Regions from separate parts of the Mycobacterium sp. NPDC050441 genome, predicted to be linked through region 3. Evidence: predicted binding sites of a transcription regulator. Region 3 holds the regulator's gene; each other region holds the start of a gene.
The links. Region 3 encodes LexA, which represses DNA repair genes until DNA is damaged. Its sites were predicted from a motif close to CGAACANNTGTTCG; they were not measured.
Positions count from the first base shown of each region.

Region 1: AB0I14_RS11450 (error-prone DNA polymerase) is a predicted target of LexA. The motif match lies at 2,446-2,459, and genes of this name have one in related genera.
Region 2: AB0I14_RS07295 (DUF222 domain-containing protein) is a predicted target of LexA. The motif match lies at 4,463-4,476, and genes of this name have one in related genera.

Region 1 covers NZ_JBFAJS010000003.1:482,983-493,279, reverse strand. Annotated here, with positions in the region: gene AB0I14_RS11460 (APC family permease) at 1-1,295, shown strand, start outside; gene AB0I14_RS11455 (hypothetical protein) at 1,319-2,341, opposite strand; gene AB0I14_RS11450 (error-prone DNA polymerase) at 2,473-5,784, shown strand; gene AB0I14_RS11445 (hypothetical protein) at 5,789-6,673, opposite strand; gene AB0I14_RS11440 (XRE family transcriptional regulator) at 7,016-7,588, shown strand; gene AB0I14_RS11435 (nitroreductase family protein) at 7,746-8,399, shown strand; gene AB0I14_RS11430 (tRNA (cytidine(34)-2'-O)-methyltransferase) at 8,511-8,975, opposite strand; gene AB0I14_RS11425 (sensor histidine kinase) at 9,307-10,297, shown strand, end outside.
Region 2 covers NZ_JBFAJS010000002.1:450,457-460,753, forward strand. Annotated here, with positions in the region: gene efp (elongation factor P) at 1-3, shown strand, start outside; gene nusB (transcription antitermination factor NusB) at 6-494, shown strand; gene AB0I14_RS07290 (molybdopterin-dependent oxidoreductase) at 586-2,835, shown strand; gene AB0I14_RS07295 (DUF222 domain-containing protein) at 2,974-4,458, opposite strand; gene AB0I14_RS07300 (GntR family transcriptional regulator) at 4,746-5,504, shown strand; gene AB0I14_RS07305 (ferredoxin family protein) at 5,501-5,728, shown strand; gene AB0I14_RS07310 (ABC transporter substrate-binding protein) at 5,739-7,169, shown strand; gene AB0I14_RS07315 (ABC transporter permease) at 7,166-8,026, shown strand; gene AB0I14_RS07320 (ABC transporter ATP-binding protein) at 8,023-8,844, shown strand; gene AB0I14_RS07325 (fumarate reductase/succinate dehydrogenase flavoprotein subunit) at 8,841-10,297, shown strand, end outside.
Region 3 covers NZ_JBFAJS010000002.1:222,005-232,301, forward strand. Annotated here, with positions in the region: gene AB0I14_RS06145 (acyl-CoA dehydrogenase family protein) at 1-938, shown strand, start outside; gene AB0I14_RS06150 (hypothetical protein) at 1,127-3,472, shown strand; gene lexA (transcriptional repressor LexA) at 3,521-4,240, opposite strand; gene AB0I14_RS06160 (LysM peptidoglycan-binding domain-containing protein) at 4,439-5,020, shown strand; gene nrdR (transcriptional regulator NrdR) at 5,185-5,640, shown strand; gene AB0I14_RS06170 (PhzF family phenazine biosynthesis protein) at 5,642-6,328, opposite strand; gene AB0I14_RS06175 (alpha/beta hydrolase) at 6,395-7,417, opposite strand; gene AB0I14_RS06180 (PAC2 family protein) at 7,454-8,479, opposite strand; gene AB0I14_RS06185 (serine protease) at 8,651-9,478, shown strand; gene sthA (Si-specific NAD(P)(+) transhydrogenase) at 9,472-10,297, opposite strand, start outside.

The sequences.
Region 1 (10,297 bases), on a different contig from region 3:
TGAACTCGCGTGCACCCGACTGCGGGGCGTCGTTCACCTGGTCCACCAAGGCGTTTGGCCCGTATGTCGGGTGGATGTGCGGGTGGGGCATGGTGGTCGCGTCGATTATCGTGCTGTCCAACCTGGCTGCCATCGCGGTGGAGTTCTTCTACCTGTTCATCGCCAGGATCACCAACCATCAGTCCATCGCCGAGTTGGCCGACAACAAGGCCATCAACATCCTCACCACGCTGGTGTTCCTCGCCATCGCCACCGCAGTCGCCAGCCGCGGCATCACCACCAGTGAACGGGTGCAGTACGTATTGGTCGGATTCCAGATGGTGGTGCTACTGGCGTTCGCGGTGATGGCCTTCGTGCACGTGGGCCGCGGCGACGCACCTGCCGGCTTGTCGTTCGATCTGGACTGGTTCAACCCGTTCACCGGACTTGCGTTGAGCGCCTTCGTGGTTGGTGTGACCGGATCGATCTTCGCTTTCTGGGGCTGGGACACCTGCCTGACCTTGGGGGAGGAGTCCAAGGATCCGACGAAGGTGCCGGGGCGGGCCGGGCTGCTGTGCGTGCTGTCGATCCTGGCGACATATCTGGTGATTGCGGTCGCGGTGATGATGTACGCCGGCGTCGGGGAAACCGACTTGGGGCTGGGCAATCCGGACAATGCCGAGAACGTATTCGCCGCGTTGGCCGATCCGGTGCTGGGCACCTACACCGGGCCGCTGCTGTTCCTGGCGATCCTGGCCTCGTCGGTGGCCAGCCTGCAGACCACGTTCCTGCCGGCGGCCCGCGCGATGCTGGCGATGGGCGCCTACAAGGCCTTTCCGGCGCGCTTTGCCGAGGTCAGCCCGCGGTACCTGGTGCCCGTGTTCGCGACCGTCACCGCCGGGGTGGTCACCGGGGTGTTCTACACCGTGGTGAGCCTGCTCTCCGAGAGTGCCCTGCTGGATACCATTGCCGCCCTTGGCATCATGATCTGTTGGTACTACGGCATCACGGCATTTGCGTGTGTCTGGTACTTCCGCCGTGAGCTGTTCGCCAACGCGCACAACGCGGTGTTCAAGTTCCTGTTCCCGCTGCTCGGCGGAACCGTGCTGGCCGCGGTATTCGTGATCTCGATTGGCGAGAGTATGAACCCGGACAACGCCAGCGGTGCGGAAATCGGCGGCATCGGCCTGGTGTTCTACATCGGCTTCGGCGTGCTGATCCTCGGTGCCGTGCTGATGATGATCTGGCGGTCCCGCAGCCCCGAGTTCTTCCGGGGCGAGACGCTGCGGCACGACACCCCGTCGCTCGTGGAGTAGGCGCGCTACCGCGAGGTCAGCTGCTAGCCGGCAGAGCCGCCGATACCGGAGTTGCCCTTGTTGTGCGCGAGCTGGAACGGATCCAGCAGGTCCCACACCGTTGCGACGGCCTGGACCTTGAGATCGGCGCCCTGGTCTTCCACGTTGAGCAGGTCTGCGGCAATGTCGTAGCCGTAGTACACCGCCGAACCCGGCGGAGTGGTCTTGATCAGCTCGTTGATGATCGTTTGCCGTGCATCGCGGGCCGCGGCATCATCGCCGAGGGCGGGCGCCAGGCTTGGCAGAATCTTGCTGATCGGAATCACCGCGTTCACCCACGGCACGATTTGACTGCCCCGGTAGATCTGCTCGGTGGCTTCCCGGATGAACGGGTCGAGTTCGTCGGGAAGGGCGGTGTTCATCAACGCGTTCCGCAGATTCAGGATCGGCTCGGGGATGTCCTTCGGCTCTGGATCGTCGGCCCGGAACGGGTTGGGATCCCATGCCTGGCCACCGTCCGCGGTGTCGGCCTGGGTCTGCACGGCGCCCACCTTCGGTGTGACGAGTGACCTGCTGACCGGTTGCACGACGGCCTCGGTGTCCGACTTGTCGGCCACTACCGGGTCCGGCCTGGCAGCTGCCGCCTGCTTCGGGGCGAACAGGTCCTTGAGCTTGGCGACCTGACCGGCCTCGAACTCCTCGGCGCTGGGCTTCGGCTTGGGCGTGGCGGCCACCGGTTTGGCGGATTTGACGGCATCGGTGACCTGCGCAGCCGCGTTCTCGATCTTGCCGGCCTGCTTCTCGAGGGTGTCCTTGACCTTGGACAGTGGCTTGGGCCGCTTGGCCTCGCCGGTCGTGGCCTCGCCGGTCTTCGTCTTGCCGGCCTTGACCGCAGTGCGCTTGGGTCCGGCCTTGACGTGCTGTGACGTGCTGTTCTTCGAGTCCTTGGCCGCACCGTCGGTCGAATCAGCGTGGGCGGTGCCCTGTCCGGCCACGGCGAGCGCCGCGCCCACTCCCGCCGCCACCGCGACACCACCGACATACCCGATGTACTTCGTCGACGCCATGCCCGTCCTTTCACAGCCGATCCCCAGCCCAACGGCATCGTAGGGGGCGGTGGCGTGATCGGCATCACGAGGCTGCCCGCAGAGGCGGACGTTCCGAGAGTTGTCGAACAAATGTTCGATATACTGGGGCGGTGGGTTGGCATAATGGGCCGCCGAGCTGGTCGGAAATGGAGCGGGTGCTCTCTGGCCAGTCGCCGCGGCCCGCCGCGGGTGGCAAGCCGCGTCGTTCCGGCCTGCCACTGGAGCCCGACGGCGATGGCGGGGACAGCCCGGCCTGGTCTCGTAAGCGCGGTATCTATCAGCCGCCGGAACTCGACCGGCCGCGAACGTCGGTGCGTTATGCCGAGCTGCACACGCACAGCGCCTACAGCTTCCTCGACGGTGCGAGCACGCCGGAGGAGTTGGTGGAGGAGGCGGCCCGGCTGAACTTGCGGGCGATCGCGCTGACCGATCACGACGGGCTCTACGGCGTGGTCCGGTTCGCCGAGGCGGCCAGGGAGTTGGACGTGGCCACGGTATTCGGTGCCGAGCTGTCGCTGGGGAACGTTCCCCGCACCGAGGATCCCGATCCGCCCGGCCCGCATCTGCTGGTGCTGGCCCGCGGCCCGGAGGGGTACCGGCGGTTGTCCCGCGAGATCGCCAAGGCTCACCTGGCCGGTGGTGAGAAGGGCAAGCCCCGCTACGACTTCGACGGACTCACCGAGGCCGCCGGTGGGCACTGGCACATCCTCACCGGTTGTCGTAAAGGGCATGTCCGCCAGGCACTTTCCCGCGGTGGTCCGGAGGCTGCCGCCGCCGCGCTGGGCGATCTGGTTGACCGTTTCGGGGCCGACCGGGTCAGCATCGAACTCACCCATCACGGCCATCCGTGTGACGACGAACGCAATGCCGTCCTGGCCGGGCTGGCCCAGCGGTTCGGAACCGCAGTGGTGGTCACCACCGGTGCGCACTTCGCGGCGCCTGACCGGGGCCGACTGGCCATGGCGATGGCGGCGATCCGGGCCCGTAACTCGATGGACACCGCGGCGGGGTGGCTGGCGCCGCTCGGTGGGTCTCATCTGCGCTCGGGGGAGGAGATGGCCCGGCTGTTCGGTACCGAGATCGTGACGGCCGCAGCAGATCTCGGTGAGCAGTGTGCCTTCGGCCTGGCGCTCATCGCCCCGCAGTTGCCCCCGTTCGACGTCCCGGCCGGGTACACCGAAGACAGTTGGCTGCGCCATCTGGTCATGGCAGGCGCGGCCGAGCGGTACGGGCCGCCGGAGCGGGCTCCCAAGGCCTACGCGCAGATCGAACACGAACTGCGGATCATCGAGCAGCTGAAGTTCCCCGGATACTTCCTGGTGGTGCACGACATCACCCGGTTCTGCCGGGACAACGACATCCTGTGTCAGGGCAGGGGATCGGCGGCCAACTCGGCGGTCTGCTACGCGCTCAAGGTCACCAACGTCGACCCGATTGCCAACGAGCTACTGTTCGAACGGTTTCTGTCCCCGGCCCGCGACGGGCCGCCCGATATCGACATCGACATCGAATCGGACTTGCGCGAGAACGTCATTCAGTACGTCTACGAGCGCTACGGTCGGGACTACGCTGCCCAGGTTGCCAACGTCATCACCTACCGCGGACGCAGCGCGGTCCGCGACATGGCCCGGGCGCTGGGGTTCTCCCAGGGGCAGCAGGACGCCTGGAGCAAGCAGCTCAGCCGGTGGAGCGGGCGCCCCGACTCCCCGGAAGCGGAAGACATCCCGCAGCCGGTGATCGAGCTGGCCACCCAGATCGCCAATCTGCCGCGGCACCTCGGTATCCACTCCGGCGGCATGGTGATCTGTGATCGCCCGATCGCCGACGTGTGCCCGGTGGAGTGGGCCCGCATGGCCAACCGCAGCGTGCTGCAGTGGGACAAAGATGACTGTGCGGCAATCGGTTTGGTGAAGTTCGACCTGCTCGGCCTCGGCATGCTCTCGGCGCTGCACTACGCCATCGACCTGCTGGCCGAGCACAAGGGCATCGCCGTCGACCTGGCCAAGCTGGATCTGTCCGAGCCGGCGGTCTACGAGATGCTGCAGAAGGCCGACTCGGTCGGGGTGTTCCAGGTCGAGTCCCGCGCGCAGATGGCCACCCTGCCCCGGCTCAAGCCACGGGAGTTCTACGACCTGGTGGTCGAGGTGGCGCTGATCCGGCCGGGCCCGATCCAGGGTGGTTCGGTGCACCCCTATATCCGTCGTCGCAACGGTCTGGAGGAAGTCACCTACGACCATCCGTCGATGAAATCCGCGCTGAAGAAAACGTTGGGCATCCCGCTGTTCCAGGAGCAGCTCATGCAATTGGCGGTCGACTGTGCGGGTTTCACCGCGGCAGAGGCCGACCAGCTGCGCCGCGCGATGGGCTCCAAACGCTCCACCGAGAAGATGCGACGGCTGCGCAGCCGGTTCTATGACGGCATGCGGGAACTTCACGGAATCACCGGCGAAGTGGCCGAGCGGATCTACGAGAAGCTGGAGGCATTCGCCAATTTCGGTTTCCCGGAAAGCCATTCGCTGAGCTTCGCGTCGCTGGTGTTCTATTCGTCGTGGTTCAAACTGCATCATCCGGCGGCGTTCTGCGCGGCACTGCTTCGGGCCCAGCCGATGGGGTTCTATTCCCCGCAGTCCCTGGTCGCCGACGCGCGCCGCCATGGGGTGACGGTGCACGGTCCCGATGTGAACGCCAGCCTGGCCTACGCGACGTGCGAGAACCGCGGCATGGACGTGCGGTTGGGGCTGGGCAGTGTCCGACACATCGGTGACGAGTTGGCCCAACTTCTGGTCGACGAGCGAAATACCAACGGGCCGTTCACCACCCTGATCGACCTGACCAACCGGGTTCAGCTGTCGGTACCCCAGACCGAGGCGCTGGCCACTGCCGGTGCGTTGGGTTGTTTCGGGGTCAGCCGGCGCGAGGCGCTGTGGGCGGCGGGCGCGGCGGCCACCCAGCGACCGGACCGGCTGCCGGGGGTGGGCTCTTCCTCGCACGTGCCGCCGCTGCCTGGGATGAGCGCCCTGGAGCTGTCGGCCGCCGACGTGTGGGCCACCGGCGTCTCACCGGACAGCTATCCCACCCAGTACCTGCGCGCCGACCTCGACGCCCTCGGTGTGATTCCCGCCGACAAGTTGCTGGACGTCGTCGACGGGACTCGAATCCTGGTTGCCGGGGCGGTAACTCACCGCCAGCGCCCGGCGACCGCGCAGGGGGTGACGTTCATGAACCTGGAAGACGAGACCGGGATGGTCAACGTGCTGTGCGCCCCCGGGGTGTGGGCGCGCTACCGGAAGCTGGCGCAGACGTCCCCGGCACTGGTGGTGCGCGGCATCGTCCAGAACGCCAGTGGTGCGGTCACCGTGATCGCGGATCGGATGGAACCGGTCGCGCTGCGGGTCGGCTCCCGGTCGCGAGACTTCCGCTGAGCGCTCAGACGGACAGGTCCGTGGCCGGAGCGGCGGTGCTGTCCTCGAGTCCGGTCCGCAGCAGTGACCACGCCAACCGTCGTGCGGCGGTCGCCCGCTCGTGCAGGAGGTGTTGGACGGCCGGGATGGGGTTGGTTTCCGGGGTGCGGCCCTCGACCACGTCGGCGTGCAGATCCTCGGCGACCTGGATCGCCAACAACACCGCGTCGTTGACCCGGTTCAGCGCATCCTGCAGGCGGTCGTCCTGGCTGAGCAGGTGGGCGTTGTCCAGCTCGACCGAAACGTCATTCACCACCTGGCCGATCTGCTCGAAGAGCGCGTTCATCGCGGCTTCCCGCTCGTCGCGGTCCGGGTTGCGCAGTTGGGTCGCGCCTTCGGTCCACAGTGTCGCCAGCATCCGGGTGTGGGCTCCGACCGCGCGGGACACCTCGATCATCGCCTGCTTCTGCAGTTGCTCGAGCAGGTTGTTGCGTTCGATGCGGGCCAGTTCCTGTTGGGCCACCAGTTCGGCGTGGTGCAGTTTCTGCTGGGACTCCATCTGGGCCCGATGCCATTTCTGGGTCAGCGCGAGTTCGAGCGCAGAGCGCTCGTCGGCTGCCGCCAGCTCACGGCGCAGACGCTCGTCGGCCTGGGCGATGTCGTATTTGGCCTGACGCTGGATGGTGAGGGTCAGCCACATCGTCACCATCACGACGACGAAGACGACGGCACCGAAGAACCACTCGGCCTTGCTTCCGGGCTGGCCCGGGCTGAACAGCAGGTACGAGATGATGGCCAGGCTGCCCAGGCCGCCACACACCAGCCACCCGATACCGGCCTTGGGGTCGACCGATGTCGTCTTGGGCGTCGGGTCGGGATTCGCTACAGCCACCCTCATCGGCTCGGTCACCTCGCCCACCTGGCCGTAGTTCGGCGGGGCACCCCCTGAAGACTCAGCGGCCCTTGTCGATTCAGTTAGTCCGGCCATGTCGACCTCCCGTCGGCCAAGCCTGCCACCGTGCCGGCGTTCAGAGTAGGGCCACCCTCCGCGCCGCGTGCTACCGGCCGGTGGCACCCGCACTCGCATACCCTGTTTTTCGTCATTCTTCAAGTGCCCCTAGCGATGACGGACGGCTCTGAAACCGCTAGTGTCATCGGCGTGCTCACCGTGAGCGGTGGTGGATCGGATCCAACGGATCCGGCAACCGGCCGCTCACTTCTATTGATCTGTTCGCTTGAGAATTGAGGGCCCATGGGACAAAACGCGACGCTGGAAGGTGATTCGGCGGTCATCGTCAGTCTGTCGGAAGCGGCGATGCATATGTATTCCGCTGCTATCGACGCACTGCCCTTCCCGGAGGACAAGAAGTTCCACAAGCGCGCCGACGTCGTCCTGTCCGGCCTGCGCAAGCTGCGTGCCTCGTTGGCCGAGGCGGCCGGCAGCAACCGGCCTTCCCCGGCGGTCATCGTGGCGCTCAGCGGGGTTCGTCAGCGGTATGACTCGCTGATGTCCCACGCCGCATCGGCGCCGGGTTCCTCTCTGGGGCAGCAGATCTACGTCACGCGCATCCACGCCAAGCTGTCGGCTCAGGAAGTGGCCAACGGCGCCGGCCTGCGTGACGGTCTGCTTGACGAGCTCGAGGCCGGCGCAACGCCGACGGACGCCGAAGCAGCCAAGATTCGCGACACGATCGCTGCGCTCGGCGGGTTGCCCGGCGACGATCACGGGATCCATGCCGTCCCCTCCCCGGCCGACTTCGGGTCGTCGGACGAGTCGCAGTCCAACGGCTGGGAACCTGTGCTGGTCTCCGAGAACGCCGGCTGAAGCCCCACGCAAGACCCTGTGCGCCGTCGTCGATCAGGCCCCGGCGCGCAACTTTCATCGGTTAGCTGAGTTGCACTGCAGCGCACGATGATTGGAAGCTCCCCAGCAAACTGCTGGGGAGCTTCTCTGGTTTGGCGAACGGTTGTAGTCTCGCCGCATGACAGCCGAACCAGCCCTGAACTTGACCGTTGACGAACTGCTCACCACGACCCGCTCGGTGCGCAAACGCCTCGACTTCGAGAAGCCGGTCTCGCGTGAGGTCATCATGGAGTGCCTCGACCTGGCGCTACAGGCCCCCACCGGGTCGAATGCGCAAGGCTGGCAATGGGTTTTCGTGGAGGATCCGGCAAAGAAGAAGGCGCTGGCCGACATCTACCGGGCCAATGCCAATCCCTATCTCGATCTGCCCAAGCCGGAGCGCGGCGACGTCCGCGATGAGCAGATCGGCGCGGTGATGAGCTCGGCGCGCTACCTCACCGACAACTTCGAGAAGGCCCCGGTGCTGATGGTGCCGTGCCTGGAGGGCCGTCCCGACGGCGCACCGGCGGGCATGAGCGCATCGTTCTGGGGGTCACTGCTGCCCGCAGTGTGGAGCTTCATGCTGGCGCTGCGGTCTCGGGGCCTGGGATCGGCCTGGACGACGCTGCACCTGCTCGGCGACGGCGAGAAGCAGGCCGCCGAACTGCTGGGCATCCCGTTCGATCGCTACGCCCAGGCGGGCTTGTTCCCGATCGCCTACACCTTGGGCACCGATTTCAAGAAGGCCAAGCGCCTTCCTGCCGAGCAGTTCTCGCACTGGGACACTTGGTGACCCGTGGCGCCCTGGGGCGCCTGTTGTCCCAGATGAAATTGTGAAGCCGGAGTATGAAGTCTCTGTGAGATTCGGGCGTGGGCCGCGTGTCGGCCCACGCCCGCGGCGTAACTAGACGCTGCCGGCGAACCCGTGTTGGCGCCATGCCTCATAGGCGGCGACGGCCGCCGCATTCGACAAATTCAGCGACCGCCTGCCGGCGAGCATCGGAATACGTACCTGCGCGGTGATATTGGGATCGGCCAGAGTTTGTGCATCGAGTCCGGTGGGTTCCGGGCCGAACATCAGCACGTCGCCGGGTTGGTAGGAGACGTCGGTGAACGACGTCGACGCGTGCGCGGTGAACGCATAGACCCGGGCCGGCATCAGCGCGCGCCACGCCGCCTCCAGATCTGCGTGCACCGTCACCGATGCCAGGTCGTGGTAGTCCAGGCCGGCCCGGCGCAGCTTGGGTTCGGACAGATCGAAACCCAGCGGCTCGACCAGATGCAGTTCGCATCCGGTGCCTGCCACCATCCGGATCGCATTGCCGGTGTTGGGTGCGATGCGGGGAGAAAAGAACATCACCCGGAACATCCGATGATGATCGTATGGCGGCCCGCCCTGTGACGAATCGGGATGCAAATGCAGTCGTGATTCGGCCTGGAGAATCGGAGCGGAAATCGGCACACGTTTGGGCAAGCACATCACTGTTTGCTCGATTACCACACAACTGCGCTACAGCTCGGTCACGAACTCTGTCTGTTCAGTAAGAATTGTAGAAACGCTTGCGAGCTGCTGTCATACTCGTGCAATTGCCAAGGCGTTTGACGCCCGCCCCAGCGTGGGCGGAAACAGCAGGAAGTCTTATGAATCACGCCCCACGAGTGAATTGCGGCCACGCAGCCAGTAGTGCGGTCGGGTGCCGATGACTGCCTTTACGCAGCTGAAACAGGCTGACGGCACCCTCGTCGAATTCTCCCCAACACCATCGGCTCCGGCTAAGCGCCCTTCCCGCTGGTCGCCGGCCAACTGGCCGGTCAACCGGAAAGTTCTTGCGATCGTCGTCGTGCCGTTGATCCTGGCCGCGACGTTCGGTGGCTTGCGCATCTATGCCAGTGCCAGCGTCGCCGGAGATCTCCGGTTGGCCGCTGACCGGGCCGAATTGATTCCCGGCATCGACGGCTACATGGCTGCGATGGAGGGAGTACTCGTCGCAGCTACTGAAGGCGGCGATGGGCAGGCCGCGATGTCCACGTTCAATGAGCGCAAATCGGACCTCCAACAACGCCTGGACGCCACCGACGCGGCCGAGGACGTGGATCAGGCGGTGAGCGGCTTGCTCAGCAAGGGGCCGGAACTGGTCGATGCGGTGATGTCGAACTCGATCGACCTGCGCCAGCGCATCCTCAACTACGGCCCGCTGCTGCTGACCGGGGAAGCTGCCATCACCGGTTCGGTGCACAGCAACCAGCAGTCGCTTCAGGCGCAGGTCGAGGCGCTGGCCCGGGCGGTCGGCGCCCGCGGGCAGATGGCCATTCAGCAGATGCTGGTCACCGCCGGCGGCGCTGAGCCGGAACCGCTGCTGCGCACCTCGATGATCACGATGGCCGGTACCGAGCCGTCCACGGTCGCGGCACTGACCAAGGTGCTGGGGGGCGGTTCCCAGGAGGCGGCAACATTGCGCTCCGAGATGGTCAAGCGCATGGCGATGATGTCCAACCCCGGGATTCCGCTGGTCGGTAACCCGGACATGCTGGCCTCGTTGCAGACCACCGACAAGATCGCCGGGCAGATCATCGAGAACACCACTTCGGCGATTCCGGCTGCGGTCGAGGCTCAGGCCAACGATGCCCGCAACGACGCGATCCGCGACGCGATCCTGGTTGCGACCGCGATCATCAGCGCAATCGTCATCG
Region 2 (10,297 bases), 230 kb from region 3:
TGAGCATGCCTGACCGCCGCGGTGACCGGGGCCGTCACCAGGCCCGCAAGCGGGCCGTCGATCTGCTGTTCGAGGCTGAAGCCCGTGGTCTGACGGCGGAGGCGGTGGCCGATGGCCGCACCGCGCTGGCCGAGGATCAGCCCGACGTCGCTCCGCTCAACCCCTACACGGTGTCGGTGGCGCGCGGCGTCACCGAGCACGCCGCCCACATCGACGATCTCATCTCGGCGCACCTTCAGGGGTGGACGCTGGAACGGCTGCCCGCTGTGGACCGAGCCATCCTGCGGGTGGCGGTCTGGGAACTGCTGCATGCCGAGGACGTCCCCGAGCCGGTTGCGGTCGACGAAGCCGTCGAGCTCGCCAAAGAGTTGTCCACCGATGAATCGCCCGGGTTCGTCAACGGGGTGCTGGGCCAGGTGATGTTGGTGACCCCGCAGATCCGCGCCGCCGCCGCGGCCGTCCAGGGCGGGATCCAGGACAGCTCCGAGCAGTAGCGCGTGTCCCGGACATCGGGACCATAGGTGCCGTTCGGTGCCAGGATGTTGTTACGTGTGTTACACCCGTACCGACATCCGGAGGCCGCTGATGGGACCAGAGCCGCGAAAGATCGCCGCCATCGGTGAGGACGGCCTGCATCTGCACGCCTGCCCGCTGTGTGAAGCGATGTGCGGTTTGGAGATTCGCGTCGAGGACGGCCGGGTTGCCAGTGTGCGGCCGAACAAGGCCGACCAGTGGAGTGCGGGGCACATCTGCCCGAAAGGCGCCTCGCTGGCCACGTTGCACGACGATCCCGACCGGATCCGCCGGCCGATGATCAAGGTCGACGGCCAGTGGCACGAAGTTGACTGGGATACCGCGTTCCGTCGCTGCACCGAACTGCTCGCGCCCGTCGTCGAGAAGTACGGCATCGGCGCGGTCGCGGCGTACACCGGAAATCCGCTGGCGCACTCGTTCTCGCTGTCGCGCTACGCGGCGATCCTGCTCGGCCTGTCCGGCATGCCGATCACCTACTCGCCGGGCACCATCGATCAGTGGCCGAAAAACCTGTCGTCGCACCTGATGTACGGCAGTTGGTGGGCGTTCCCGACACCCGACATTCAGCGCACCGACCTGCTGGTGGTCATGGGCGCCAACCCCGCTGCCTCACAGGGCTCGTTGCTGGCCGCCCCGGACGTGATGGGCATCATCGGCGGTATCCGTAAGCGCGGCAAGGTGATCGTCATCGACCCGGTGCGCACCGCCACCGCGGCCAAGGCCGACGAATGGCTGCCGATCACCCCCGGCACCGATGCCGCCCTGCTGCTCGGGATCATCCACACGGTGTTCGACGAAGGGCTGGTCAACCTCGGCGACCTGGAGCGCCACCTCGACGGGGTGTCGACGCTGCAGCAGGTGGCGGCCGAATGGTCGCCCGAAAGGGTCGCTGCCGCAACAGGTATCGATGCAGAGCGGATTCGCGGATTGGCCCGTGAGCTGGCCGGCAGATCGCGTGCGGTGGTCTACGGCCGGATCGGCACCTGCAATCAGGAGTTCGGCAGCCTGGCCAGCTGGCTGGTGGACGTCGTCAACATCGTCACCGGCCACTTCGACACCCCGGGCGGCGCGATGTTCGCCACCCCGACCGCGTGGACTGTCACCAGCCAGCCGATCCCGGGACTCGAGGACGGGGCGCCGAACTTCGGCCGTTACCGCACCCGGGTCCGCGGGGCCAAAGAGGTGATGGGTCAGGTCCCGGTGTCCTGCATGCTCGAAGAGATCACCACCCCCGGTGAGGGCCAGCTCAAGGCCCTCATCACGGTGGCCGGCAACCCGGTGCTGTCGACTCCGGGCGGCGACAAACTCGACGACGCGCTGCCGCAGCTCGACGCGATGATCTCGGTCGACCTGTGGCTCAACGAGACCACCAAGCACGCCGATGTCATCCTGCCCGGTGCCTCGGCGCTCGAGCAGCCGCATTCCGCCGATCTGCTGCTGGGCGCGGCGATCAACAGCTTCGCGCGCTACTCGCCGCCGGTGTTTCATCGCGAGGATCCCGATGCGCCCGAGGAATGGGAGATCCTGATCCGGCTGACCGGGTTGTGCACCGGTACCCCGGCCGAGGACGTCGACATCGCCGCGCTCGACGACGGCTGGTTCGACTACCTGTGCTTCACCCAGGGGCTCGACGGCGCTGAGATCCGCAAGCACTACGACCACGGTGGCCCGGAGCGGATGCTCGATCTGACGTTGCGGACGGCTGCGTTCGGTGACCGGTACGGCGAGAACCCGGATGGCCTGACCCTGGAGAAGCTCAAGGCCCATCCGGACGGCATCAACTACGGCCCGATGGTTCCCCGGGTGCCCGAGGTACTCGGGACCTCCGACCAGAAGATCCGGGTGGCGCCGCAATACCTTCTCGACGACCTGCCCCGGCTGGCCGAGCGACTCGATCGCGCTCCCGATGATCTGGTGCTGGTCAGCCGCCGGCATCTGCGGTCTAACAACTCCTGGCTGCACAACGTCGGTTCGCTGATGAAGGGCCGCGACCGGTGCACCCTGCTGATGCACAGCCAGGATGCGGCGTCTCGGGGCATCGCCGATGGTGACAACGCCGAAGTGGCGTCGACTGCCGGCAAGATCGTGGTGCCGGTCGAGGTGACCGATGCGATCAAACCCGGCGTGGTGTCCATGCCGCACGGCTGGGGACACGGCCAGCCCGGCACCCGGCTCGGCGTCGCCAACGCGGCACCCGGGGTGAACACCAACATCCTGTCGCTGCCGGACTTCATCGACGAACCGTCCGGAAACGGTGCGCTCAACGGCATTCCGGTCACGGTCAGCGCGGCGGGCTCGTGAGCGTGACTGCGAGTTAGGGCGGGCTGGGCCGAGGGTGTGATCGTGCCAGGGCAATTTGTCCGTCGGCACGCGCCCTGGTGGAACTCAATCACGTTGTATGCCAGCGTGGTTGAGCTGGTTCGGGGGCTGTTCGGTCTGTCAGCTACTTCGTTGCGGGGGACTATCTGGGGGGACTAGTAGTTCTTCGGGGTGGAAGTGATGGTTGAGGGTGTCTTGCCCGGTGTCCATCAGGGGTGGGGGATGCCAGTGGATACGTCCGGTGTCGGGATCGATGCTGGTGGTCCAGCCGAGCCCGACCAGGCGGTTGTCGGGCCCGCAGCTCAGTGCGAGGTCGGGGGCGTCGGTTTGTCCGCCGTGTCGCCAGTCGGCTTTGGCGTGGTGGACCTGGCAGCAGTCTGCCGGTGCGGTGCATCCGGGGCGGGTGCATCCTCGGTCACGGTTGTAGAGCAGGAGTCGTTGGGCTTTGGTTGCCAACCGTGTGGTGCGGGCCATGTACAGCGGCTCGGCGGTGTGGTGGCGGTAGACGGTCAGGTAGTGGATGCTGTGCGACGCCAGCCGGATGAGGTCGTTCATCGGCATCCGGATGCCTGAGCCGGTGACCGCGATTCCGGCCCCGGCCTCCAGTTCGGCCAGCGTGGTCGAGACCACCACGGTGACCGGGAGGCCGCCGTGCTGGCCGAGCCGTTTGGACATCAGTAGTTCGCGCAGCGCCACTTTGAACGCGTCGTGATTGCGCTGGGACTGGGTACGCGTGTCGCGGTTGGCGGCCTGCTCCTGCTCTGGGGAGGTGTCGCGTTCAGCCCGGGCTTCGGTGGCCGACGGTTCAGCCGCGTCGGTCTCGGGTGAGTCGGCAGGGGTCTCGAGTGGGTTGGGTGTCGGGTTGTGGAGTGGTTCGGGATCATCGGGGTTGTTGATGCCGGGCGCGCCCCACACGCCGGTGACGGTGGTGAGATAGGACGCCGCCTCGGGGTCCAGCCAGCCTTCGACGTGAACCAATCCGTCGGCGTCCTGTTTGCCGATCCGCAGCCCACGCAGGTGGGCTGCGACATCGGGCCCGTCGCCGTCCTGGTTGAGCAGGTAGAGCAGTTTGTCGGCGGCGGCCTTGAGTGTTTCGGGAGTGTCGCGGGTCGCTGCGGTCACCAGGTCCGATTCGATCTGGGCGAGTTCAGCGGCGCTGACGTACTTTTCGGCCTCTGCCAACGTGTCGCGGATGATCGTGATGTGTTCGGTGTTGATCGACCCCGACCGCAATGCCTGGGCGCATGCGGGCAGCAACGGTTCTAATATCTCGCCGGTGAGGGAATACCGCGGGCCCAGGTCCGCGGCCGCGGACACTCGGCGTGAGGCTTCCTTGCGGCTGATCCGCATCCGGGTGGCAAGGACGTCGGTCCATGATTTGCCGCCGACCTCGGGTGGGCTGGTCCGGGCCATCAGCGCCGACTGGAGGCGGTGATCGATGAGGGCCTGGGTGCGGGCCTGCTCCTCGCGCCCGGACTGGATCGCCAACAACTCTGCGGTGTCGAACCCGGTGAAATCAATATCGACAAGCGTCGCGGTCGCAGCCAGGTGCCCGGCCAGCGCAGCCTGCACTGCACCTCGGCTCTGCGCCAACCCGACCTTCATGATTCGAACATTAGTTCGATAACCCGACAAGAAACCGCCGATAGGGACAGACGTGGTCAGAGTGACCAAAGTTTTTTGGGCCGGCCCGCGGTCACACAATCGGATCGTGACGACGTTTCGATCATCGCGATTTGTAAATTCTTGTCACGGCCGAGGTGGCGTAATGCGTGCCTGGGGAAAGGTTTCGCCAGGTACTTCACGTCGGGCGGCGGCGCAATCAGTTAACCTGCGCCGACAGCGAAATCGCCGCACTGCGACGACCCTGAATCGCCCCTTACGTTGATTGCGTGTCGTCGCAGCCCGAAGCCCATCCCGTATCGCTGCCGAGCCGCCGTGCGCGCGCAGATCAGGCCCGCCAGGTGGCCGACGTCCTGCGCCATCAGATCTACGAGGGCAGCTATGACGGCGCCCTGCCACCCGAGGCGGAACTGGCCGCCGAATTCTTCGTCTCCCGCAACACCATCCGTGAAGCCCTCGCGGTGCTCAAGACCGAGGGGCTGATCGACCGCGGCACCAAGGTCGGCACGCACGTCGCGGCCCGCAAGTACGATCATGGCCTCGACGCGCTGGTGGGTCTGAAAGAGACCTTCAAGGACTACGGCGACGTGCGTAACGAAGTCCGTGCCGTACAGCGACTTTCGGCCCCTCCGGCGGTGGCTCGAAAGCTCGCACTCGAGCCGGGTACGCAAGTGGTCTTCATCGAGCGCTTGCGCTACCTCGCGGATCTGCCACTGTCGCTGGATCTGACCTACCTCGCTCCCGAAATCGGTGAGCAGGTGATCGGCCACCCGCTGGAGAGCAACGACATCTTCGCGCTCATCGAACGGGTCAGTGGGCGGCGCCTGGGTGGGGCGAGCCTTGCCCTGGAAGCGGTTTCGGCCGACCCGCACTCCGCGGCGACGCTGCAGGTGCCGGCCGGATCGGCGCTGCTGATGGCCGAGCGGCTGACCAGCCTGGATGACGGCACGCCCGTCGACCTGGAGTACATCAGGATGCGTGGTGACCGAATCACCATGCGCGGCAACCTTGTTAGGAGTGACGCATGACGCTGGTCAATCAACGCGCCGATGTCCCGGTGACCATCGACGAGTCCCTGTGTATCGAGGGCTGCACATTGTGTGTCGACGTGTGCCCGCTGGATTCGCTGGCCATCAATCCCGAGAACGGTAAGGCCTTCATGCACGTCGACGAGTGCTGGTACTGCGGGCCCTGCGCGGCCCGCTGTCCCACCGGCGCGGTCACCGTCAACATGCCCTATCTCATCCGCTAGAGGACCTGAAGTGAAATCAGCCCTGATCGCCCTTACCGCCGGTCTCACGCTCGTGACCGCCGGTTGCTCCCTGGACTCGGCGACGAAATCTTCCGACACCGTCGATGTCGTCGTCGGCTACCAGTCCAAGACCATCAACACCGTCACCGCCGGAACGTTGTTGCGCGCCCAGGGGTACCTGGAACGCCGCCTGGCCGACATCACCACCCGCACCGGCACCAAGTACAACGTGACGTGGCAGGACTACGACACCGGCGCACCGATCACCGCGCAGATGGTCGCCGAGAAGATCGACATCGGTTCCATGGGTGACTATCCGATGCTCATCAACGGATCCAAGACACAGGCCAACGAACGCGCCAAGACCGAGATCGTCTCGGTCACCGGGTACAACCCGAAGGGTGCGCTGAACATGGTTGTGGTGGCACCGGATTCGCCCGCCAAGTCGTTGACCGATCTGGCCGGCAAGAAGGTCTCGGCCAGCGTCGGTTCGGCCGGCCACGGCATGCTGGTGCAAGCGCTCGGCAAGGGCGGTATCGACGCCAAGGCCGGTGTGGAGGTGCTCAACCAGCAGCCGCAGGTCGGCGCGTCGGCGCTGGAATCTGGTCAGGTTCAGGCGCTTTCGCAGTTCGTCGCGTGGCCGGGGCTGCTGGTCCAGCAGGGCAAGGCCAAGCTGCTCTACGACGGGGCCGAGCTGAATTATCCGACCTTGCACGGTGTGGTGGTGCGCCGGGCGTATGTGGCTGACCACCCGGAGGTCCTCGACGCCTTCCTACAGGCCCAACTGGATGCCACCGACTTTCTCAACACCAAGCCGTTGGAGGCGGCCCGCCTCGTGGCCGAGGGCAGTGGGCTGCCACAGGAGGTTGTCTACCTGTACAACGGGCCGGGCGGCACCTCGTTCGACACCACGCTCAAACCGTCGCTGGTCGACGCACTCAAAGGCGATGTGCCCTATCTGAAGTCGATCGACAACTTCGCCGACCTCGATGTTCCCGGTTTCGTGCAGGACGGACCGCTGCGGGCGGCGTTCTCGGCTCGCGGCCAGGATTACGAGAAGGCGTTGGCCTCGAACGCCAACCCGTCGGCGTTGAGCGGCACCGACCCGGTGTGCCACAGCGCTGTCGACAATCCCGCCACGGCAGGTGAGCTCTGGATTGACGGATCGGATACCACCACGGCGGCTGCGACGCCGGTGTGCCTGCTCAAGGCGATCCGGCAGGCCGAAGGCGAGGGCAAGAAGGTCCGCGCCGCCTACATCTCCGACGCCGAACTGGGTACCCGGTGGTTCGCAGACAAGGCCGTGTGGGTGCGCCTGCCCGGATCAGGCGCTGAGGGCCACCTGCCGTTCGGCACTCAGGCGGGCGCCGAGCGCTACATCACGACGCATCCCGGTGCAGCGATCGTCGACTATCAGCAAGCGCTGGCAGGTGCGGTGTGACCACCACCGACGCCGCACCGGTTGCGGTCAGCGACCTTCCGGCCGCGCCGGACGCCGCCCGTACCCGCCCCGCGCCTTCGGTCTGGCGGCATCGGCTGATCCGCCTGGCGTCGGTGGTGAGTGCCATAGTCCTGTGGCAGCTGTTGACCGCCAACGACGTACGGTTCGGTCTGCGGTTCGACACCCTGCCCACCGTCACCGAAATCACTGCGGCCCTGGTGAACCGGCTGGGCACACCGGAGTACTGGCTGGACCTCGGCCAGTCGCTGATCCGGATTCTCACCGGGTTCGGTATCGCCGCGGTGGTCGGTGTGATCACCGGAATCCTGCTGGGACGCACGGCACTGTTCGCCGACATCTTCGGCCCGCTCACCGAATTGGCCCGCCCGATCCCGGCGATCGCCATCGTGCCGGTGGCAATCCTGTTGTTCCCGAGCGATGAGGCGGGGATCGTCTTCATCACGTTCCTCGCGGCCTACTTCCCGATCATGGTCAGCGTCCGGCATGCGGTGCGTGCGCTGCCGACCATCTGGGAGGACTCGGTCCGCACCCTCGGTGGCGGTCGCCTCGACGTGCTGCGCCAGGTGGTGCTGCCGGGCATCCTGCCGGGACTGTTCGGCGGGCTCTCGGTCGGAATGGGTGTGGCCTGGATCTGCGTGATCTCGGCCGAGATGATCTCGGGCCGGCTGGGTGTGGGTTACCGCACCTGGCAGGCCTACACGGTGCTGAACTATCCCGCCGTGTTCGTCGGCATCATCACGATCGGTGTCCTCGGCTTCCTCACCGCCGCGGCGGTCGAGTTGATCGGGCGCCGGGTCACGCGCTGGTTGCCGCGTGGTGAGGAGAGTGTGCGATGACCACAACGCTTGCCGGCACGGGGATGCGGCTTGAACTCGACGGAATCACGTTGTCCTACACCGGCGCTCCGGTGATCGCGGATCTGAGCCTCACCGTGCAGCCCGGCGAGATCCTGGTGCTCACCGGTCCGTCGGGCTGCGGCAAGTCCACATTGTTGCGTGCGCTCACCGGGCTGTTGCGGCCCGACGGCGGCCGGGTGTTGGCCGACGGCGAACCGGTCACCACCACTTCGCGCGACCGCGGCATGGTGTTCCAGGACAGCGCGTTGCTGCCGTGGCGCACGGTGCGGTCCAATATCGAACTGGCCCTGCAGCTCCGCGGCGAGCCGCGCAATGGGCGTAGCGGCGAGCCGCGCAATGGGCGTAGCGGCGAGCCGCGCAATGGGCGTAGGGGCGAGCCGAAAGCAGGGAGGCGCGAGCGTGCCGACCGGTGGATCGCCGAGGTCGGCCTGTCCGGGTTCGCTGACTTCCTGCCGAAGAATCTGTCCGGCGGCATGCGGCAGCGCGTTCAGCTGGCCCGCGGCCTGGCCGGTGCACCCCGCGCGGTCATGATGGACGAGCCGTTCGCCGCGCTGGACACCCAGACCCGGGCGGCCATGCAGCGGTTGCTGATCGACACTTGGCAGGCCCATCCGACGACGATCGTGTTCGTCACCCACGACGTCGACGAGGCACTCACACTCGGTGACCGTGTCGCGGTGCTCGGGCGTGCCGGCCAGCCGTTGCGCGCCCTCATCGAGGTGGGCCAGCCCCGAACCGACCATCCCGAACGATCCGCGCTGCGCGCCGAGATCATTGCCGCCCTGGAGCATCCATGACCGAGCTGACCGAGATTCCCGATGTCGCTGACGCCGTCCGGATCGACTGCGATGTGCTGGTGATCGGCGGCGGTACGGCGGGCACGATGGCCGCACTCACCGCCGCCGAGAACGGCGCCCAGGTCCTGCTGCTGGAGAAGGCCCACGTGCGGCACTCCGGAGCGCTGGCGATGGGGATGGACGGCGTCAACAACGCCGTCATCCCGGGCAAGGCCGAGCCCGAGGACTATGTCGCCGAGATCACCCGGGCCAACGACGGAATCGTCAACCAGCGCACCGTCTACCAGACCGCCACCCGCGGATTCGCCATGGTGCAACGGCTCGAGCGGTACGGGGTCAAATTCGAAAAGGACGAGCACGGTGAGTACGCCGTGCGCCGTGTACACCGGTCCGGCGCCTACGTGCTGCCGATGCCCGAGGGCAAGGATGTCAAGAAGGCCCTGTATCGGGTGCTGCGGCAACGGTCGATGCGCGAGAAGATCCGGATCGAGAACCGGTTGATGCCGGTGCGCGTGTTGACTCATGAGGGAAGGGCGGTCGGCGCCGCGGCATTCAACACCCGCACAGGCGAATTCGTCACCGTCGCGGCCAAGGCCGTGATCCTTTCCACCGGGGCGTGCGGCCGCCTCGGGTTACCCGCGTCGGGTTATCTGTACGGCACGTACGAGAACCCGACGAACGCCGGTGACGGGTACGCCATGGCCTACCATGCCGGCGCCGAACTGTCGGGAATCGAGTGCTTCCAGGTCAATCCGCTGATCAAGGACTACAACGGCCCGGCGTGCGCGTACGTGGCCAACCCGTTCGGCGGTTACCAGGTCAATGCACTGGGGGAGCGGTTCGTCGACTCCGACTACTGGTCGGGGCAGATGATGGCCGAGGTCAAGGAGGAGATCGAATCAGCCCGCGGACCGATCTACCTCAAGGTCAGCCATCTGCCGGACGAAACGCTGACCACTCTGGAGAACATCCTGCACACCACCGAACGGCCCACCCGCGGAACATTCCACGCCAACCGGGGGCATGACTACCGCACCCACGATATCGAGATGCACATCTCCGAGATCGGTTTGTGCTCAGGGCATTCCGCGTCTGGTGTGTGGGTGGATGAGCATGCCCGCACTACGGTGCCCGGCCTGTACGCGGCCGGCGACCTGGCGTGTGTCCCGCACAACTACATGATCGGCGCGTTCGTCTACGGCGACCTCGCCGGTGAACATGCGGCCTCGACGCTTCCGGAAGTGGCGGCGCCGGACCAACTTCCGGCCGATCAGGTGGCCGAGGCCCACGAGCTCATCTACCGCCCGCTGCGTCACCCCGACGGTCCGCCGCAACCGCAGGTCGAGTTCAAACTACGACGGTTCGTCAACGACTATGTGGCACCGCCGAAGACTGCCACCAAGCTGTCGATCGCGGTACAGACCTTCGAGCGCATGGCAACCGAGGTCGAGGG
Region 3 (10,297 bases):
GCTACAACACGATCGTCTGCGAGGAAACCGTGGCCGGGCGGTACAGCGGTATCGGCTTCAGCCTGCACAACGATGTCGTGGCGCCCTATCTGCTGCGGCTCGCCAACGAGGAGCAGAAGCAGCGTTGGCTGCCCAAGTTCTGCACCGGCGAATTGATCACGGCGATCGCAATGACCGAGCCGGGTACCGGCAGCGACCTGCAGGGCATCAAGACCCGCGCGGTCCGCGACGGTGACCACTACGTGCTCAACGGGTCCAAGACCTTCATCACCAACGGCATCAACTCCGATCTGGTGATCGTGGTGGCTCAGACAGACCCGGAGAAGGGTGCTCTGGGCTTCTCGCTGTTGGTGGTCGAGCGAGGCATGGAGGGCTTCGAACGGGGCCGACACCTCGACAAGATCGGCCTGGAGGCCCAGGACACCGCCGAACTGTCGTTCACCGACGTCAAGGTGCCTGTCGAGAACCTGCTCGGCGAGGAGGGGCAGGGGTTCGTCTACCTGATGCAGAACCTGCCGCAGGAACGCATCTCGATCGCCATCATGGCCGCCGCCGCGATGGAGGCGGTGCTGGAGCAGACGGTGCAGTACACCAAGGAGCGCAAGGCGTTCGGCAAGCCCATCGGCAGCTTCCAGAACAGCCGTTTCCTGCTGGCCGAACTGGCGACCGAGGCCACCGTGGTGCGGATCATGGTCGACGAGTTCATCCGGTTGCACCTGGACGAGAAGCTCACCGTGGAGCAGGCCGCGATGGCCAAGTGGTACTCCACCGAGAAGCAGGTTGAGCTCATCGACCGCTGTCTGCAGCTGCACGGCGGTTACGGCTACATGCGCGAGTACCCGGTCGCGCGGGCCTACCTGGATGCGCGCGTGCAGACCATTTACGGCGGGACGACCGAGATCATGAAGGAGATCATCGGACGCGGTCTGGGCGTCTAGCGGGCCATCGGCCCCCGATTTACGCCAGGTGACGCCCCGAAAAGCCCAATTCTGGGCCGTCAGACCCAGATATTGGGGCTTTTTTGGTCATGATCGGCCACGTTCCTTGGTTATCGTCACGTGCTGACGCAAAGTTGTCCGGGCGGGACATTTCTAAGAAAACTTTGCCGAACGAGTGGGGAGTGCGCATGACTAGGCCGGGAGCAAGGCTGAACGCGGCCGTGTGGCGGTTGGCGGTCGGCCTGCTCGCACTCGTGGTCGCTGCATTGGTGGTGCCGGCGGTGGCTTCGGCCAGCCCGGAGTCGGATGCCGACGCGGCGGTCACCGCCGCCTGGGACGCCAACGGTGGCGACGGCGGCCCGCTGGGGCCGCGGCAGGGCGGCGTGTACGCGGTGGGTTCTGGCTTCGCGCAGAACTTCGCCGGGGGCAAGATGTTCTTCACCCCGGCGACCGGCGCACATTTCATGCAGGGCGCAATCCTGGAGAAGTACGAGTCGTTGGGCGGTCCAGCCGACGGCGACATGGGATTCCCCACCATCGATGAAGGTGCCGGGCGTGCCGCTGACAGCCGCAACTCGACCCTGAGCGCGCCTGACAACCCGGTCATCTTCTGGACTCCGTCCACCGGTGCCCGGGTGGTACGGGGTGCCATCAATGCCGCGTGGGACAAGCTCGGCGGCTCCGCCGGAGTGCTGGGCGTCCCCTCCGACGATGAGATGTTCGACGGCGATGTGATCTCACAGAAGTTCACCGGCGGAGAGATCTCCTGGAACCGCAAGACCAAGGCATTCACCACCGAGCCGCCGGAACTGGCCGATCAGCTTGGCGGCCTGGATGTACCGTCGGATCCCGCGGCGTCGATCGCCGCCGCGCGTCGCGAGGCAGGTGGCGTGATGGGACCACTGGGAGCCAAGGACGGCGACCAGTATCCGATCGGCGACGGCGGGTTCGGCCAGAAGTACGCCGGCGGCAAGATCTTCTATAGCCCGGCCACCGGAGCCAACGCCATCACCGGTCAGCTGCTCGAGAAGTACGAAAGCGTCGGTGGACCCGAAGGCGATCTGGGCTTCCCGACCACCAGCGAGTCTGAGGGCGGGTTGGGTCCCAACAGCCGGATCAGCACCTTCGCCGCGACCGACAACCCCGTCATCTTCTGGACTCCCGACTACGGCGCGGTGATCGTGCGGGGCGCGATGAACGCGGCCTGGGAGAAGCTCGGTGGGGCGAAGGGCGCATTGGGCGCCCCCATGGCCGACCAGACCGAAGACGGCAATGTCATCAGCCAGCGGTTCAGCGGGGGAGTGATCTCGTGGGACCGCGACGCCAACAAGTTCACCACCGAGCCGTCGAAACTCGCCTCCGAATTGAGTGGACTGCAGGTTCCCGGACTCGGGCAGACCCCGGCCTCGGGGCCGCAGCCCTCCGATGCGGACAACAAGAAGCCGTTCTCCTGGCATTGGAGCTGGTGGTGGCTGATCGCGGTGGTCCCGGTTGTGCTGCTCGCCGGGCTGATCGTGGGGGCCGCGCTATGGCACCGTCGCCGCGCCGGCGGCGATGACGACTTCGACCATGACCCGTTCGACGATGACTACGACGGCGGACCCGGGGATTCGTCCTACGACGAGGACCGTTACGACGACGCCCGCTACGGCTCGCGTGGGTACGACCAGGATGAGTACCGCGATGATCGCGGCTCCGATGCGGCGAACGGCTATGGGCCGAGCGCTGCCTATGGCGGCGGCGAGGCTGCGACGGCGCGGTTCGCCGGGCCGGGCGAGGAATCAGGAGGGGCGGCGTCTCCGTTCGACGGGCCCACCGATATCGCCATCCCGGTGAGTCAATGGGCGGCCCCGCACGGAGGGGCCGGTGGTTATGGGACGCCCGGCGAGGACGAGGAACCGCCGGAGGATTCCTCGCAGCTGGCCGGCCCGGAACAGGGCTTCGACGACTATGACGATGATGACGACTATGACGATGACGATTTCGAGGACGACGACTTCGACGACGAGGACCTCGATACGCCCATCGACGCCGACTTCGAGGAAGTCGCCGAGGGCGACGATGTCGACGACATCGAAGCGGAGCTTGTGGACGAGGACCAGGCGGACACCGGGTCACTCAGCGGTCCGGTCGGCGGAGTGCGCGAGGCGCAGGGTTTCGCGGCGCTGAGCGGCCTGGCAGTGCCGAGCGATCAGGACAACGTCGACACCGCGCCCACCCGCGTCATCAGCGAGGTAGAGGCCTACAGCAGTGAGGCTTACAGCGGTGAGGCCCACGGCGGTGAGGCTTACAGCAGTGAGGCCCACAGCGGACGCCATGCCGCCATCGAACTCGATGAGATACCCAGTGCCACCGCCATCCATCTACCGTTGGAGGACCCGAACCGCGCGCCGGAGGGCTATCCGATCAAGGCGGATACCAAGTCCGGCCGGTACTGGGCACCGGACAGCAGTGAATACGACGATGCAGTGGCCGAGATCTGGTTCGCCAGTGAGGAATTCGCCCGCACGAACGGGTTCGTGCGCACGGACTGAGCGGCAGGACCCGGCAACCATCCGGTGGAGCCGGGTCCGCCTCGTCGGTCAGATCTTGCGGATCACGGTGACGACCTTGCCGAGCACCGCGGCGTCGTTGCCCGGGATCGGGTCGTATACCGGGTTGTGCGGCATCAGCCAGACCTGACCGCGGGTCCGCTTGAACGTCTTGACGGTGGCTTCGCCGTCGATCATGGCGGCCACGATGTCTCCGTTGTCGGCCACACTCTGCTGGCGCACCACCACCCAGTCACCGTCGCAGATGGCGGCATCGACCATCGAGTCACCGACGACCTTGAGCAGGAACAGCGATCCTTCGCCGACCAGTTCGCGGGGCAGCGGGAAGACGTCCTCGACAGCCTGCTCGGCCAGGATGGGGCCGCCGGCGGCGATACGTCCGAGCACCGGCACGAAGGTCGGTTCGGGTAGCGCGTCGGAGCCGGCCACGTCGGTGGACACCAGCGCGGCGGCCGTCGGATCGTCGGCGCCGCGCACGTCGACCGCGCGCGGTCGGTTGGGATCCCGACGCAGGTAGCCCTTGCGTTCCAGGGTGCGTAATTGATGGGCGACCGACGAGGTCGAGGTCAAACCGACCGCATCGCCGATCTCGCGGATGCTCGGCGGGTAGCCGCGACTGGTGACCGACGCGCGGATCACGTCGAGAATGGTGCGTTGCCGGTCGGTGAGCCCCTCGGCCCGGCGTGGACCCGCGCCGTCCGATCCGGCCGGGTTGTCGGTTTTGCCGTCCCTGCTGCGGTCGTCGCTCATGTGGCCGAATGTAGTCGTTGATCGAACATTAATCAAACATGTGTTCGAGGCGTGTTGCGGGCGTGTCTGCTGGTGGGGCGCGTGGGGACGCGATTCCGGACCCGTGTGCGGGTTGGCGGCCCGAACTTGTCGGTGCCGCGTTCTATCGTTTGGCAACAGTTCGATCACATGTTCTATCAATCGAACACCTGAGCGAGTATGTTCGAACACAAGAGCGAAACCGTCCCACCGAAAGGCAGTCAGATGGCGATCATCGATATCCCCGCCGATAGCCGTTCCCGCGCTGTTCGGGCCGTGCCACAGTCCCCACCGCAGCGCGTCCGGACTCGTGGCGGTGCCGGCACCAGGGGCACCGCCACCTTCGGTACCGGTACGGCCAGGCCGGTGCGCCGGGTGCGCCCGGTGCAGCGGCCGGCGCCCGACCGTCCCGCCGCCGGTGCGGTCCGCTACCGCGGAACCGGAGTGCTGATGTCGCGGGCATCGCATCGCAGTCGGCCCATCACGCCGGCGACGACGGTGTTGCTGGCCCTGGTCGCCGCCGGTATCACGGTGTGGCTTGGCCTGGTGGCCCAATTCGGCGGGGTGATGGGGACCGAGAGCCCGGAGCCGGCTGAGCTCGCGGTGGTCCAGGTGAAATCAGGGGAGACGCTGCAGCAGGTGGCTCGCCGGGTCGCCCCGGATGCTCCGGTGGCCCGGGTCGTCGAGCAGATCCGAGACCTCAACCAACTCGAATCCGCGGCGGTCGACCCCGGGCAGACATTGCTCGCGCCGGTTGGCTGAGCAGCGCAATGGCCGCTGAATCGTCATGGCCGGCAGCCACACTGGTCGGTGTCGGAGTGAGCACCTACGCGCCACTGGACCCGGCGGTGAGTCTGCCGCGGGCATCGCGGGTACGCTCAAGGGCGCTCGAGCTAGTTGTCCGGCGGCATGACGAAGGAGCGGTAATGCACTGTCCGTTCTGCCGTCATCCTGATTCGCGTGTGGTCGATTCGCGCGAGACCGACGAGGGCCAGGCCATTCGGCGCCGGCGATCGTGCCCGGAGTGTGGACGGCGGTTCACCACCGTGGAGACCGCGGTGCTGGCCGTGGTGAAGCGCAGCGGGGTGACCGAGCCCTTCAGTCGGGAGAAGGTCATCCGTGGAGTGCGCCGGTCCTGTCAGGGCAGGCAGGTCGACGACGATGCGCTCAATGTTCTGGCGCAGAAGGTCGAGGACGCGGTCCGCGGCCTCGGCACGCCGGAGATCCCCAGCCATGAGGTCGGCCTGGCGATTCTCGGACCGCTCCGGGAACTGGACGAGGTCGCTTACCTGAGATTCGCCTCGGTGTACCGGTCGTTCTCGTCGGCCGAGGACTTCGAGCGCGAGATCGAGGCGCTGCGGGCGCACCGCGCCGAGGCGTAATTCAGTCCAGTCGGGTGGTGCCGTCATTGACGACGTGGCCGGCCAGACGAACCCAGCCCTCCGGATTCCAGCGGGTCTCGATCACCGAACCCTTCCCCTGGATGATCGTCAGATCCCGGCTCAGATAATCCGTCATCCGTACCGCTGCGGACCCGGTGGCCTCGTCCTCGGGGATCCCCAGGTGCGGGGCGAACGACCTGGCTCGTAGCGTGCCGTGCTCCTCGTCGATCCAGGCCCACAGGTAGTTCTCGTCGGCATCGGCGAAATCATCGGGCTCGGCGGCGAGTAGTTCGTCGACGGAAGACAAGTCGTGGATCGCGAACTCCGATGCCCACTCCGAGCGGGCATTGACCACGGCGCGATCGCCGTCATATTCCACCTGGATGATCCCGGCCGGCACCCGCAATGTGTTGACCGGCAACCCGGTTTCGCGCAGCCACCACGATGCGCCCACCGTGGGGTGCCCTGCGAACGGCAGTTCCGTGACCGGGGTGAAGATGTGGGCATTGGCCGAGTTGCCGCCAGGCTGCGGCAGATCGATGAATACCGTTTCGCTGTAACCCAATTCGGTGGCGATCCGCTGGCGATCGGCAGGAGCGACAGTGCTGTTGTCCACTACTCCCAGCGGATTGCCGTACTTGCCGTCCGCGTCGGTGAATACGCGTAACACGGTGACGTCGATGGCCATGACCCGATGCTACGTCGCATCACGCGCTCGCCGGGCGGACTGTCCGGACCCGTCCGGGTGAGCGGCTCAGGTTGCGCTGCGCTCGTCCGCGTCCATTGCGTCGAGCACCGCGATCTGAGTGTCGAAGGACCCGCTGATCGCCGATTCGCTGCGGCCGCTGCGCAGGAGGCTACGCAGCCGATCCTGGTCGTAGATCGACGGTTCGGTGGTGTCGATGAAGCGTTCGACCACCTCGACGAAGCGGTCGGGATCGTCGTGGAACGGGAAATGCCCGGACCCGGAGAAGATCTCCAACCGGGAACCGGGCATTGCGGAGTGCGCCATCTCGGCGTGGCTGACGGGGATGACCGAATCTCGTTCACCCCAGATCAACTGGACCGGAACCGATTCGGTCAAGTAACAGCGATCCAGCATCGTCACCACCTGACCACGCCAGTCCACGACGGCGCGCAGGGTCCGGGCGAACGCCGACGATGCCGTCGGCTCCGGCAGATCGGCCAGGATGCGCAGCATGTCGGGGATGTCGCGGCCGAGCCCGGTTGAGCCCAACACCGTGCCCGCGGCCCGGCCGGCCAACTGCAACGCCGGCAGCACCAGGGGCAGGCGCAGCAGCGCCAGCGCCTCAGTGCCCATCGGGAGTGAGGCGACCCGCAACGCCATGTTGACATCCTTGGTGACCCCACCGGCGCCCACGAGGATGAGACGGTCCACCAACTGCGGGAATTGGTAAGCGAACTGCATGGCCACGCCACCGCCCAGCGAGTGACCGACCACGGTCACCCGGTCGATGTCGAGCACGCTGAGTAGGTCGCGCATCCCGTTGGCGTAGGCCGCGACCGAATAGTCCGCACGCGGCTTGTCGGAGCTGCCGTGGCCGAGCAGATCCGGGGCGATCACGGTGAACCGTTGCGCCAGCGCCGATTGCACGGTGTGCCAGGTGGTGGAGTTGTCACCGATACCGTGGATCAGCAGGATCGCCGGCCCGGACCCGGCGACTCGGAAGGCCCGCCGGTATCCGTGGATCGTGCGGTATTCGAGCGTCGGGGTGAGCTCGCGAACTGTCCGCAGATGGGGTTTGCGCTCGGTCATGCTGGTCAACCTCGCCCTCGGCCCGACGTCGGGCTGCTATGTGTGGTTGTCGCCGTTCGGGAAGCCGTCGCCGAAGCCGTCCCGTCCATCTTTGTACTTGTCGTCTTTGTACTTGTCACCGGTCTGCTGGGCGAGGAACCGTTCGAACTCGGCTCCCAGCTCGTCACCGCTGGGCAGTTCCTCGTCACGTGCCAGCAGAGACCGATTTTCCTGTGCGGCAACGAACGCATCGTACTGGCGCTCCAACCCGGTCACCACTTGAGCCACCTCGGCGCTGGCCTCCACCTGCTCGTTGATCTTGCCGTACACCTCGGCTCCGGCCTCGGACAGTTTCTCCAGCGGCAGTTGTAGCGAACCGGTCCGGGCCACCTCGGCCAGCAGCGCCTCGGCGGCCGGCGGGTAGGCCGTCTGGGCCAGGTAGTGCGGAACGTGCACGGTGTAACCGACCACTTCGTGCCCGTGCTGGGCCATGCGGAACTCCAGCAGGTTGGAGACGCTCGCCGGAACTTGGACCTCGCCGACCCACGGCGTGTGGTCGGCGATCAGCTCCTTGTCGTTGGCGTGCGCGGTGAGCATTACCGGGCGGGTGTGGGGCACCGCCATCGGAATGGTGCCCAGCCCGATCACCCGTCGCACCCCCAGCTGCTCGGCGAGCAGCCGCACCGCGGTGATGAACCGTTCCCACCGCAGGTCCGGCTCCAGGCCGGCCAGCAGCAGAAACGGCGTGCCCACGTCGTCGTGGAGCGCGTACAAATTCAGCTCGGGTTCCTCGTAGCTGGTGAAATGGTCGGTCTTGAACGTCATCAGCGGCCGGCGCGACCGATAGTCGAGCAGCTCGTCGATGGCGAAGGAGGCCACCAGTTCGGTGTCGAGGGTGTCCTTGAGGTGTTCGGCGGCCAGCCGGATCGCGTGGCCGGCATCGGAGAACCCCTCCAGGGCATGGATCAGCACCGGGCCGCGGCCATCAGAAGACGACAACTGCGGAGCCGGGAACTCAAGCTCGTACATACCGCTCTGGTCGGGCTGGTAGTGCTGGTCGGGGGTGTCGCTGCTGTCGGTCATCTGGCTTCGTCTCCTCGCTGCGGTAGGACGCTGTGACGGCCTACCGCCGTGTCATCTAGTGTCCCGCATACCCGGACGGCGGGTTCGTTCCGCCCCGCTTGTGCGTTCGAACGCGCCGGGCCGGGGCCGGCATTCCGGCAGTTATCTCCGCGATCAGGCAAAATCGTGATGATGCGCGTGACCCTGATGGCGAAGTTCACCGTCGCGGCGGCCTTGATGGCTGTCGGGACGGCCGCGTGCACCGTTCCTCCGGGCACCACTGCCGGCGGGGCGGCAGCCAACCTCACGACGGCCCCACCGAGCAGCACGCCGGCAGCGGCGAGCGCGTTGTCGCAGGCCGGGGTCGAGTCTGTGACGCCGGATCGGCGGGTGGGGGCGTTGTTCCTGGGCGACACCACGACGCATACCTGCAGCGGGTCGGTCTTGGCGAGCCCGTCGGCGGACCTGATCCTCACTGCCGCGCACTGCCTGCTGGACGGTGTCGACACGACGTTCGTCCCCGGTTTCGGTGCGGGCGCCGGCGACACCTGGCACGTCCGCAGCGTGTACCTGGACTCACGTTGGCTCGCCAACCAGGACCCTCAGGCCGACTACGCGATCGTGCGGGTGACAGGGGATTCCACCGCGAATCTGCTGGCCGAGTCCGGCGGCGGACTGACCCTGGGGTCGGCGCCCGCGGCGGGAAGCCCGGTGACGGTGACCGGTTACCCGATGGGCGAGGGCGGCAGCCCAATGGCGTGTCGAGGCGCGACCGAGTCGTCACTGCAGGGGTTCCCGGCGCTGGCCTGTGCGGGCGTGACCGACGGTTTCAGTGGCGCCCCGTGGGTTTCGGGATCGACGGTCACCGGGTTGGTCGGCGGACTCGACGGCGGCGGCTGCGATGACGACGTGTCCTATTCACCGCGCTTCGATGACCGGATCGCCCGGTTGCTGTCCCGGGCCGAGGCCGATGGCCCCGGCGACGCGGCGCCCGCGGCCCTCGAATCGGACTGTCAGTAGCGGAACTGGTTGAGCGCGCGCAGCTTGTTCATCACGTCCAGCGCCGCGACCTTGTAGGCCTCCGAGAACGTCGGATAGTTGAATACAGCGTCGACGAGGTATTCGACGGTGCCGCCGCAACCCATCACGGCCTGCCCGATGTGGACCATCTCGGTGGCGTTCGTGCCGAAGATGTGAACCCCGAGCACCTGCAGGTCCTCGGTGGACACCAACAGCTTGAGCATTCCGTAGGAGTCGCCGGCGATCTGGCCGCGCGCCAGTTCGCGGTACCGGGACACCCCGACCTCGTAGGGGATCGAGTCCTTGGTCAGATCGACCTCGGTGGCCCCGACGAACGACACCTCCGGGATCGAGTAGATGCCGATCGGCTGCAGGCTCATCATGCCCTTGGTGGGCTCGCCGAAGGCGTGGTAGGCGGCCAGCCGCCCCTGCTCCATCGAGGTGGCGGCCAGCGCCGGGAATCCGATGACATCACCCACGGCGTAGATGTGGTCCACCTTGGTGGTGAAGTTGTCGTCGACGTAGATGCGGCCGCGGTTGTCGGCTTCCAGGCCGGCGTTGGCCAGGTCGAGGTGATCGGTCTGGCCCTGGCGTCCGGCCGAGTACATCACGGTCTCGGCGGGGATCTGCTTGCCGCTGGCCAGGGTGGTCACGGTGCCGGACGGGCCGACGTCGACGCCGGTCACCTCTTCGCCGAACCGGAACGTCACCGCGAGGTCGCGCAGATGGAAGCGCAGCGACTCGATGATCTCGGGGTCGCAGAACTCGAGCATGTTGTCACGCTTCTCGACCACGGTGACCTTGGTGCCCAGCGCGGCG